2 linked regions of the Hydrogenophilus thermoluteolus genome follow. The protein of the gene in region 2 interacts with the protein of the main gene of each other region in a pairwise test. Links are inferred from orthologs where the notes say so. Each region holds a gene or a part of one and is shown on either strand. Other genes may lie near its edges.

What was found.
Region 1: the proteins of HPTL_RS03020 (region 2) and HPTL_RS06735 interact in binary tests that used the Escherichia coli proteins (3 or more experiments, as listed by UniProt). The link is inferred for Hydrogenophilus thermoluteolus from one-to-one orthologs.

The regions. Positions count from the first base shown.
Region 1 is NZ_AP018558.1:1,384,816-1,388,034, reverse strand. The notes cover bases 128-3,126. They hold HPTL_RS06735 (ATP-binding cassette domain-containing protein), read right to left. Parts: upstream 2,574-3,126; coding sequence 681-2,573; downstream 128-680. Other genes in these bases: HPTL_RS06730 (methyltransferase domain-containing protein), read right to left, coding at 2,570-3,126; bioD (dethiobiotin synthase), read right to left, coding at 128-667. Also shown: more of bioD, read right to left, coding at 20-127; more of HPTL_RS06730, read right to left, coding at 3,127-3,219. UniProt on the Escherichia coli protein: Genetic data indicate it may be involved in ribosome assembly or function.
Region 2 is NZ_AP018558.1:618,607-622,211, reverse strand. What follows is about bases 116-3,500. They hold HPTL_RS03020 (2-oxoglutarate dehydrogenase E1 component), read right to left. Parts: upstream 3,148-3,500; coding sequence 316-3,147; downstream 116-315. Other genes in these bases: gltA (citrate synthase), read right to left, coding at 3,267-3,500; odhB (2-oxoglutarate dehydrogenase complex dihydrolipoyllysine-residue succinyltransferase), read right to left, coding at 116-297. In the rest of the region: more of odhB, read right to left, coding at 1-115; more of gltA, read right to left, coding at 3,501-3,605. UniProt on the Escherichia coli protein: E1 component of the 2-oxoglutarate dehydrogenase (OGDH) complex which catalyzes the decarboxylation of 2-oxoglutarate, the first step in the conversion of 2-oxoglutarate to succinyl-CoA and CO(2).

The sequences.
Region 1 (3,219 bases), 770 kb from region 2 along the record:
TCCCCTTACCATTACCCGGCTAAGGTGTAACGGGGTGGCTCAATGCGTGGGCGCCATAGCGAACGACGCCCCAACACGGTGCCGAGAGGCGCGCTTGCAGTGTCGCTAGGTTTTCTGCGAACGCAGCCATTTCGGGGTCGATCTGGTTGGCGATCCAACCGGCAAAAAGAAGGTCGCGCGCGGTGATCGCCTCGACGGTGAGCAGCGCGTGGTTGAGGCAGCCCAGGCGCATCCCGACCACCAAAAGCACGGGAAGGTTGAGCGCAACCGCCAGATCGGCAACCGTCGTGGTTTCTGAGAGTGGCGCGTGAAAACCCCCCACCCCTTCGACGAAGAGGAGGTCGCACTGGGTTCGGGCGGTGTCCACGGCGCGGCGAATGACCGCGAAGTCGATCGTGACCCCTTCGTGTTGCGCCGCGAGGTGCGGCGAGATCGGTTCGGCGAAGCAGTACGGGTTGACGACGTCGCGGGGTAGCGGGACGTTGCTTGCGGCGATGAGCGCAGCGACGTCGGCATTCGCTCCGGACGCTTCGACCCCGGCTGCGATCGGTTTGAGTCCCGCAGCGCGCTTTCCTTCTGCGGCGGCTTGCCGTAACAAAATCGCGGTTACGGTGGTTTTGCCGATCTCGGTGTCGGTGCCGGTGACGAAATAGGCGGTTGCGGTCATGGCAAGGTCCTCCTCATTCAGACGCCAAGGTGAGTGCTTCCAATGCCGTTTGCGCTTCGAGCCATTGGGTTTCGGCCTCAGCGATTTGGGCGCGCAGCGCGTCGGCTTCGCGGGCGACGGCGTCGGCAGCGGCGCGGTCAGAGTAAAGTGCCGGATCGGCCAGCCGCGCTTCGACTGCGTGCAGCGCAGCGGTTAGTGTTTCGATTTCTGCTTCCCATTTCGCTGCGGCTTTTTCCAAGCGCCGCTGCTCCGCTTGTGCGGCTTTTTGCGCGGCGCGGTCGGCGATGCGTTGCGCTTTGGCCGAACGGTCTGCGACGGTCGGGGCGCGGTGGGTTTGACGGCGTTGCGCCAGCCAGTTGGCGTAGTCGTCGAGGTCGCCGTCGAAAGGCGCTACCCGCCCGTCGGCGACCAGTACGAAGGTGTCGGCGGTGGCGCGCAGCAGGTAACGGTCGTGCGAAACCAGCACGACGGCGACCTCGGCCTCTTGCAGGGCGCGTGTCAATGCGTCGCGCATTTCGAGGTCGAGGTGGTTCGTGGGCTCGTCGAGCAGGAGGAGGTTCGGGCGCGTACGTAACAGCAACGCGAGCGCCAACCGCGCCTTTTCACCACCCGAAAAGGCGCGGCAGGGGGTGTCGGCTGCAGTACCGCGAAAATCGAAGCGGCCGAGAAAATCACGCAACTCTTGTTCCGGCGTCGTCGGTTCGAGGCGGATCAGGTGCTGCAGTGGCGTTTCGTGTGGCCGCAGCCGTTCCATTTGGTGCTGCGCAAAATAGCCGATCTTGAGTTTTCGCCCTTCGGTCCGCTTGCCCGCAAGGAGCGGCAGTTCCCCAGCAAGGAGTTTGATGAGTGTCGATTTTCCGGCACCGTTGGGGCCCAGCAGCGCAAGCTGGGTATCGGGGCGGATCGTGAGGTCGATATCGGTCAGTAGCGGTTTCCCGTCGTAGCCGACCGCGGCCGCTTCCAGCGTGAGCAGTGGGTCGGAGGTTCCCTCTGGTGGGAGGAAACGGAAGGTGAACGGGGAGTCGACGTGCGCCGCCTCGATCAGTTCCATGCGGGCAAGCGCCTTCAAGCGGCTTTGCGCTTGCCGCGCTTTGGTGGCTTTGGCGCGAAAGCGTTCGACGAATGCGCGCAAATGGGCGATTTCGCGCTGCTGTTTTTCGTACAGGGCTTGCTGGTGGGCCAACTGTTCGGCGCGCGTGCGTTCGAACGTGGTGAAGTTGCCGGTGTAGAGGCGAAGGGTGCCGTTTTCGAAGCTGAGGATGTGGGTCGCGACCGTATCGAGGAGTTCGCGGTCGTGCGAAATCACGAGAAGCGTGGCGGGCGAGCGCTGCAGCCACGTTTCCAGCCACAACACGGCGTCGAGGTCGAGGTGGTTCGTCGGTTCGTCGAGAAGGAGCAACTCCGCGTCTGCGGCAAGAGCCCGGGCCAGGTTGAGGCGCATCCGCCATCCGCCGGAAAAGGTGGCGACGGGGCGCTGCTGCGCTGCGGGTGAAAAACCGAGCCCGTCGAGGATCTCCGCGGCGCGGGCGCGCGCGGCGTAGCCGTCGATCGCGGCGAGCGCTTCGTGGAGCTCGGCGATGCGGATGCCGTCGTGTGCGCGTTCCGTTTCCGCGAGCGCACGTTCGAGGCGACGCAATTCGGTGTTGCCATCCAAGACATATTCGATAGCCGGGGTGTCAACGGCAGGGGTTTCCTGGGCGACGTGCGCAATCCGCCAGGTGACTGGCCACTCCAGGTCACCGTGGTCGGGGTGGTGGTCACCGTGCAGCAGCGCAAACAGCGTCGATTTGCCACAGCCGTTGGCGCCGGTGACGCCGACTTTCCAACCCGCGTGGATTTGCAATGTGGCGTTTTCCACCAGGCGCTTGTCGGTGCGGCTGAAGGTGAGCGATCGCAATTGGATCATGGTCGTTGCGCCAAAATGGTCAGGATTTGGTAGGTGAGGGGGATTCCGTGGGGGCCACGCAGCCGTTCCAGCGCGGCGGCAAGGCGGCGCGGTCGGGTGCGGTCGAAGCGGTGGGGCGTTTTCGGGGTGGCCGTTGCGCCAACACCACGAATCGAGGCGAGGAGTTCTTGTGGCGTGGCGAAGAAGAGGGGGATCGTGTGGTGCGTACCGTGGAGGGTGCGCCAGGGATGACAGGCAAATGCCTGCCGCCAGGTCGATTCGTCCGCTAATGGTGCAAGCGGTGCCGGTTCGTCCAATTCGGAAAACGCGGCGGCGAGTTCGGGAAAAGTACCGGCGAGCACGATGCTGAGTGCGGCCCAGCCGTTCGGCGCCAGCGTGCGTGCGAGTTCGCCAACGACCAGCGCCGGTGTCGTCCACTGCCACGCGCAGTTGCTCCAGTAGAGCGCGAGCGTTTGGGTAGGGAACGGGAGCTGTTCGAGGTCGCCCACGATGGGGGTGGCCAATTCGGGCGGTAGGGTCGCGAGCAGCGCCGGAGCCGCATCCAACGCGAGGAGACGATGGTGGGGAAAACGCGCTTTGAGGTGCGGCAGGTCACGGCCCACCCCACAGCCCGCATCCAGCAACCATGGCGTTTGCGGCAACGGGG
Region 2 (3,605 bases):
CGCAGCGGGTGCTGCTGCGGGCTCAGCCGAAGCAGCGTTCGTCGTGGCTGCTGCTTGTGCTTCGGTGTCGATTTCGGCAATCACCTCACCCGAGGTCACCGCCTCACCATCTTTTTTGATGATGCGCACCAGCACGCCATCAGCAGGAGCTGGCGTTTCGAGCACCACTTTGTCGGTTTCGATATCGACCAGGTTTTCGTCGCGCTTGACCGCTTCCCCCTCCTTCTTGTGCCAGGTGACGAGGGAGGCTTCGGAAACCGATTCGGACAATTGCGGAACTTTCACTTCGATCAACATGGTGACTCTCCTCTTTTATTAGGCGTCGATGGGTCCAAAGGCGTTTTCGATGAGGGCTTTCTGTTGCTGGACGTGTTTGGCGAGGTACCCGACCGCGGGCGACGACGAAGCCGGCCGTGCCACGAGGAGCAGCCGCTTGCCTTTCCCGAGCATGTTGTCGAGATGCTGACGCGACAGCAGCCAGTACCACGCGCCCTGGTTGCGGGGCTCCTCTTGCACCCAGACGTACTCTTTCAACTGGGTAAAGGGCGCGAGCACCGCCTCGAGCGCTTTCGCCGGGAAGGGATAGAACTGCTCGAGCCGAATGATCGCGACGTCCTCGATCCCTTTCTCTCGGCGATACGCGGCGAGTTCGTAATAGACCTTACCCGAACAGAAGAGTACCCGTTTCACCTTCTTCGGATTGAGGTCTTCGACCTCGCCGATCACCGTCTGAAAGCCCCCTTGGGTGAAGGCCTCACGCGGCGACGCCGCTTCTTTCAAGCGCAATAGCGACTTCGGCGTGAAAACGACCAACGGTTTGCGGAGCCGGCGCAGCATCTGCCGACGCAGCAGATGGAAGATTTGCGCTGCGGTGGTGGGTTGGCACACCTGCCAGTTGAGCTCGGCCGAAAGCTGGAGGTAGCGCTCGATGCGCGCCGAGGAGTGCTCCGGCCCCTGCCCTTCGTAGCCGTGTGGCAACAACAGGGTGATGCCGCTCAGTCGTCCCCACTTCGATTCGGCCGAAGAGATGAACTGGTCGATCACGACCTGCGCGCCGTTGGCGAAATCCCCGAACTGCGCTTCCCAGATCGTCAGTTGGTTCGGTTCGGTGAGCGAATAGCCGTAATCGAAACCGAGCGTCCCTTCTTCCGAGAGGGTGGAATCGAACACGTAAAACGGCCCTTGCCCCTCCTGGATATTCTGCAGCGGCACATAGGTACCGGCGTCCCAGCGCTCGCGATTCTGGTCGTGCAACACCGCATGGCGGTGAAAGAAGGTGCCGCGCCCCACGTCTTCCCCGGAGAGGCGAATGCCAAATCCTTGCGCGACGAGCGACGCGTACGCCAGGTTTTCCCCAAACCCCCAGTCGGCCGGAATTTCGCCCCGCCCCATGGCTTTGCGGTCTTCGATGATCTTCTGCACCCGCGGGTGGAGTGCAAACCCTTCAGGAATGGCCGTCAGTCGTTCCGCAAGACGTTCGACTTCGGAAACGGGGATTGCGGTGTCGCACTCGTCGGTATAGGGCTGGCCTAGGAACGGCGTCCAATCGACCGCGTGTTTGCGCACGACGTTATTGACCACTGGGTTGTACAACAATTCACCACGATCGAGTGCGTCGCGATAGCGGGCGATGAACGCGTCGGGTTCGTCTTGCGGGATCACCCCCTCTTGCACCAGTTTTTCGGCATAGCGTGCGCGTGTACCCGGATGCTGCCGTACCTTGCGGTACATCAGCGGTTGCGTCACCGCCGGTTCATCCTGCTCGTTGTGACCGAGTTTCCGGAAGCAGACGATGTCGATCACGACATCTTTCTTGAACTCCTTGCGAAATTCGAGCGCGAGTTGCGTGACGAACGCGACCGCTTCCGGGTCATCGCCATTGACGTGGAAGATCGGCGCTTCGACCATCTTGAAGACGTCGGTGCAGTAGGTGGTCGATCGCAAATCGCGTGGGTCCGAGGTGGTAAACCCGATCTGGTTGTTGATCACGATATGGACCGTGCCGCCGACCCCATAACCCCGCGTTTGCGAGAAGTTGAGCACCTCTTGGTTGACCCCTTGCCCCGCAACCGCAGCGTCTCCATGGATGAGGATCGGCAACACTTCGTCTTTCGCAGTCCGAGTGCCACGCCGCACTTGCCGCGCATAGACCGACCCCAAGACCACAGGGTTCACGATTTCGAGGTGCGACGGGTTGAACGCCAACGAGAGATGGACCGGACCACCCGGGGTCAAGACGTCGCTCGAAAAACCCATGTGGTATTTGACGTCACCCGATGAGAGGTCGGAGGCCTTCTTCCCTTCGAACTCGTCGAAGAGCATTTTTGGAGACTTCCCGAGCACATTAACGAGTACGTTGAGCCGCCCCCGGTGGGCCATCCCGATCACGATCTCTTGCGCCCCGTTCCGCCCGGCAGTACGAATGGCTTCGTCGAGCGCGACGATCGCCGATTCGCCCCCTTCGAGGGAAAACCGTTTCTGACCGACATAACGGGTGTGGAGGTAACGCTCCAAGGTCTCTGCCGCGGTCAACCGCTCCAAGATCCGCTTCTTCTGGTCGGCGTCGAACTTCGGCCGGTTGCGGATCGGCTCCATACGCGCCTGCAGCCACCGTTTTTCTGCGGTGCTGGTGAGGTACATATATTCGACGCCGATGGTGCTGCAGTAGGTCTGCCGCAGCGCGTCGAGGATCTCACGCAGCGTCCCGGTCTGTTTCCCCAACCCCTGGAACGAACCGACGTTGAATTCGCGGTTGAGGTCCGCTTCGGTAAAGCCATAGGTCGAAGGTTCGAGCTCGGCAACCGCCGGTTTTTCGAAGCGCTTCAGCGGGTCGAGATCGGCGATGCGGTGCCCCATGAAGCGGTGGGCGTTGATGAGTTGGAGCGTCGCCACCTGGTACTGCCCATCATCCGAGCCCGTTTTGACGAAGCGGACCGGGCCCATCCGCCCGAGCTGCTCGAACGCGGCGACGATCGGCGAATGGGGCCGCTCTTCCACTTGCGGTCCTTGGGCACGAATCTGTTCGAAATAGGCGCGCCACGCTTCCGGAACCGACATCGGGTCGGCGAGGAAATGTTCGTAGAGCGCTTCCACGAACGGGGCGTTGCTGCCAAAAAGGGCGGAGTTCGCCAAAAAATCACGATACATGGCAGGTCTCTCTCGTTGCGTCACTTCCCTGGTTACACAAAAGGCACAAGGCGCCCCCCAGCGGGCGGCGCCTTGTCGTCAACCGTCAAACGGCGTTCTTCTCCTGGGTTCGTCTGGCATCACCGCTCACTCATCGGAACGACGTCGCGGCGCGGCGAACCGACGTAGAGCTGCCGCGGACGTCCGATCTTGTATTCGGGGTCGGTGATCATCTCTTCCCACTGAACGAACCAGCCCACCGCACGCGCGAGCGCGAAGATGCAGGTAAACATCGAAGTGGGGATACCGATCGCACGCTGCACGATCCCAGAGTAAAAGTCGACGTTGGGGTAGAGTTTCTTCTCGACGAAGTATTCGTCCTCGAGCGCGATTTTCTCGAGCGCCATCGCCAATTTGAAGAGCCGGTCGTTTTCGAGCCCCAGTTCGCCCAGCACTTCGTGGCAGATCTTACGCATCAG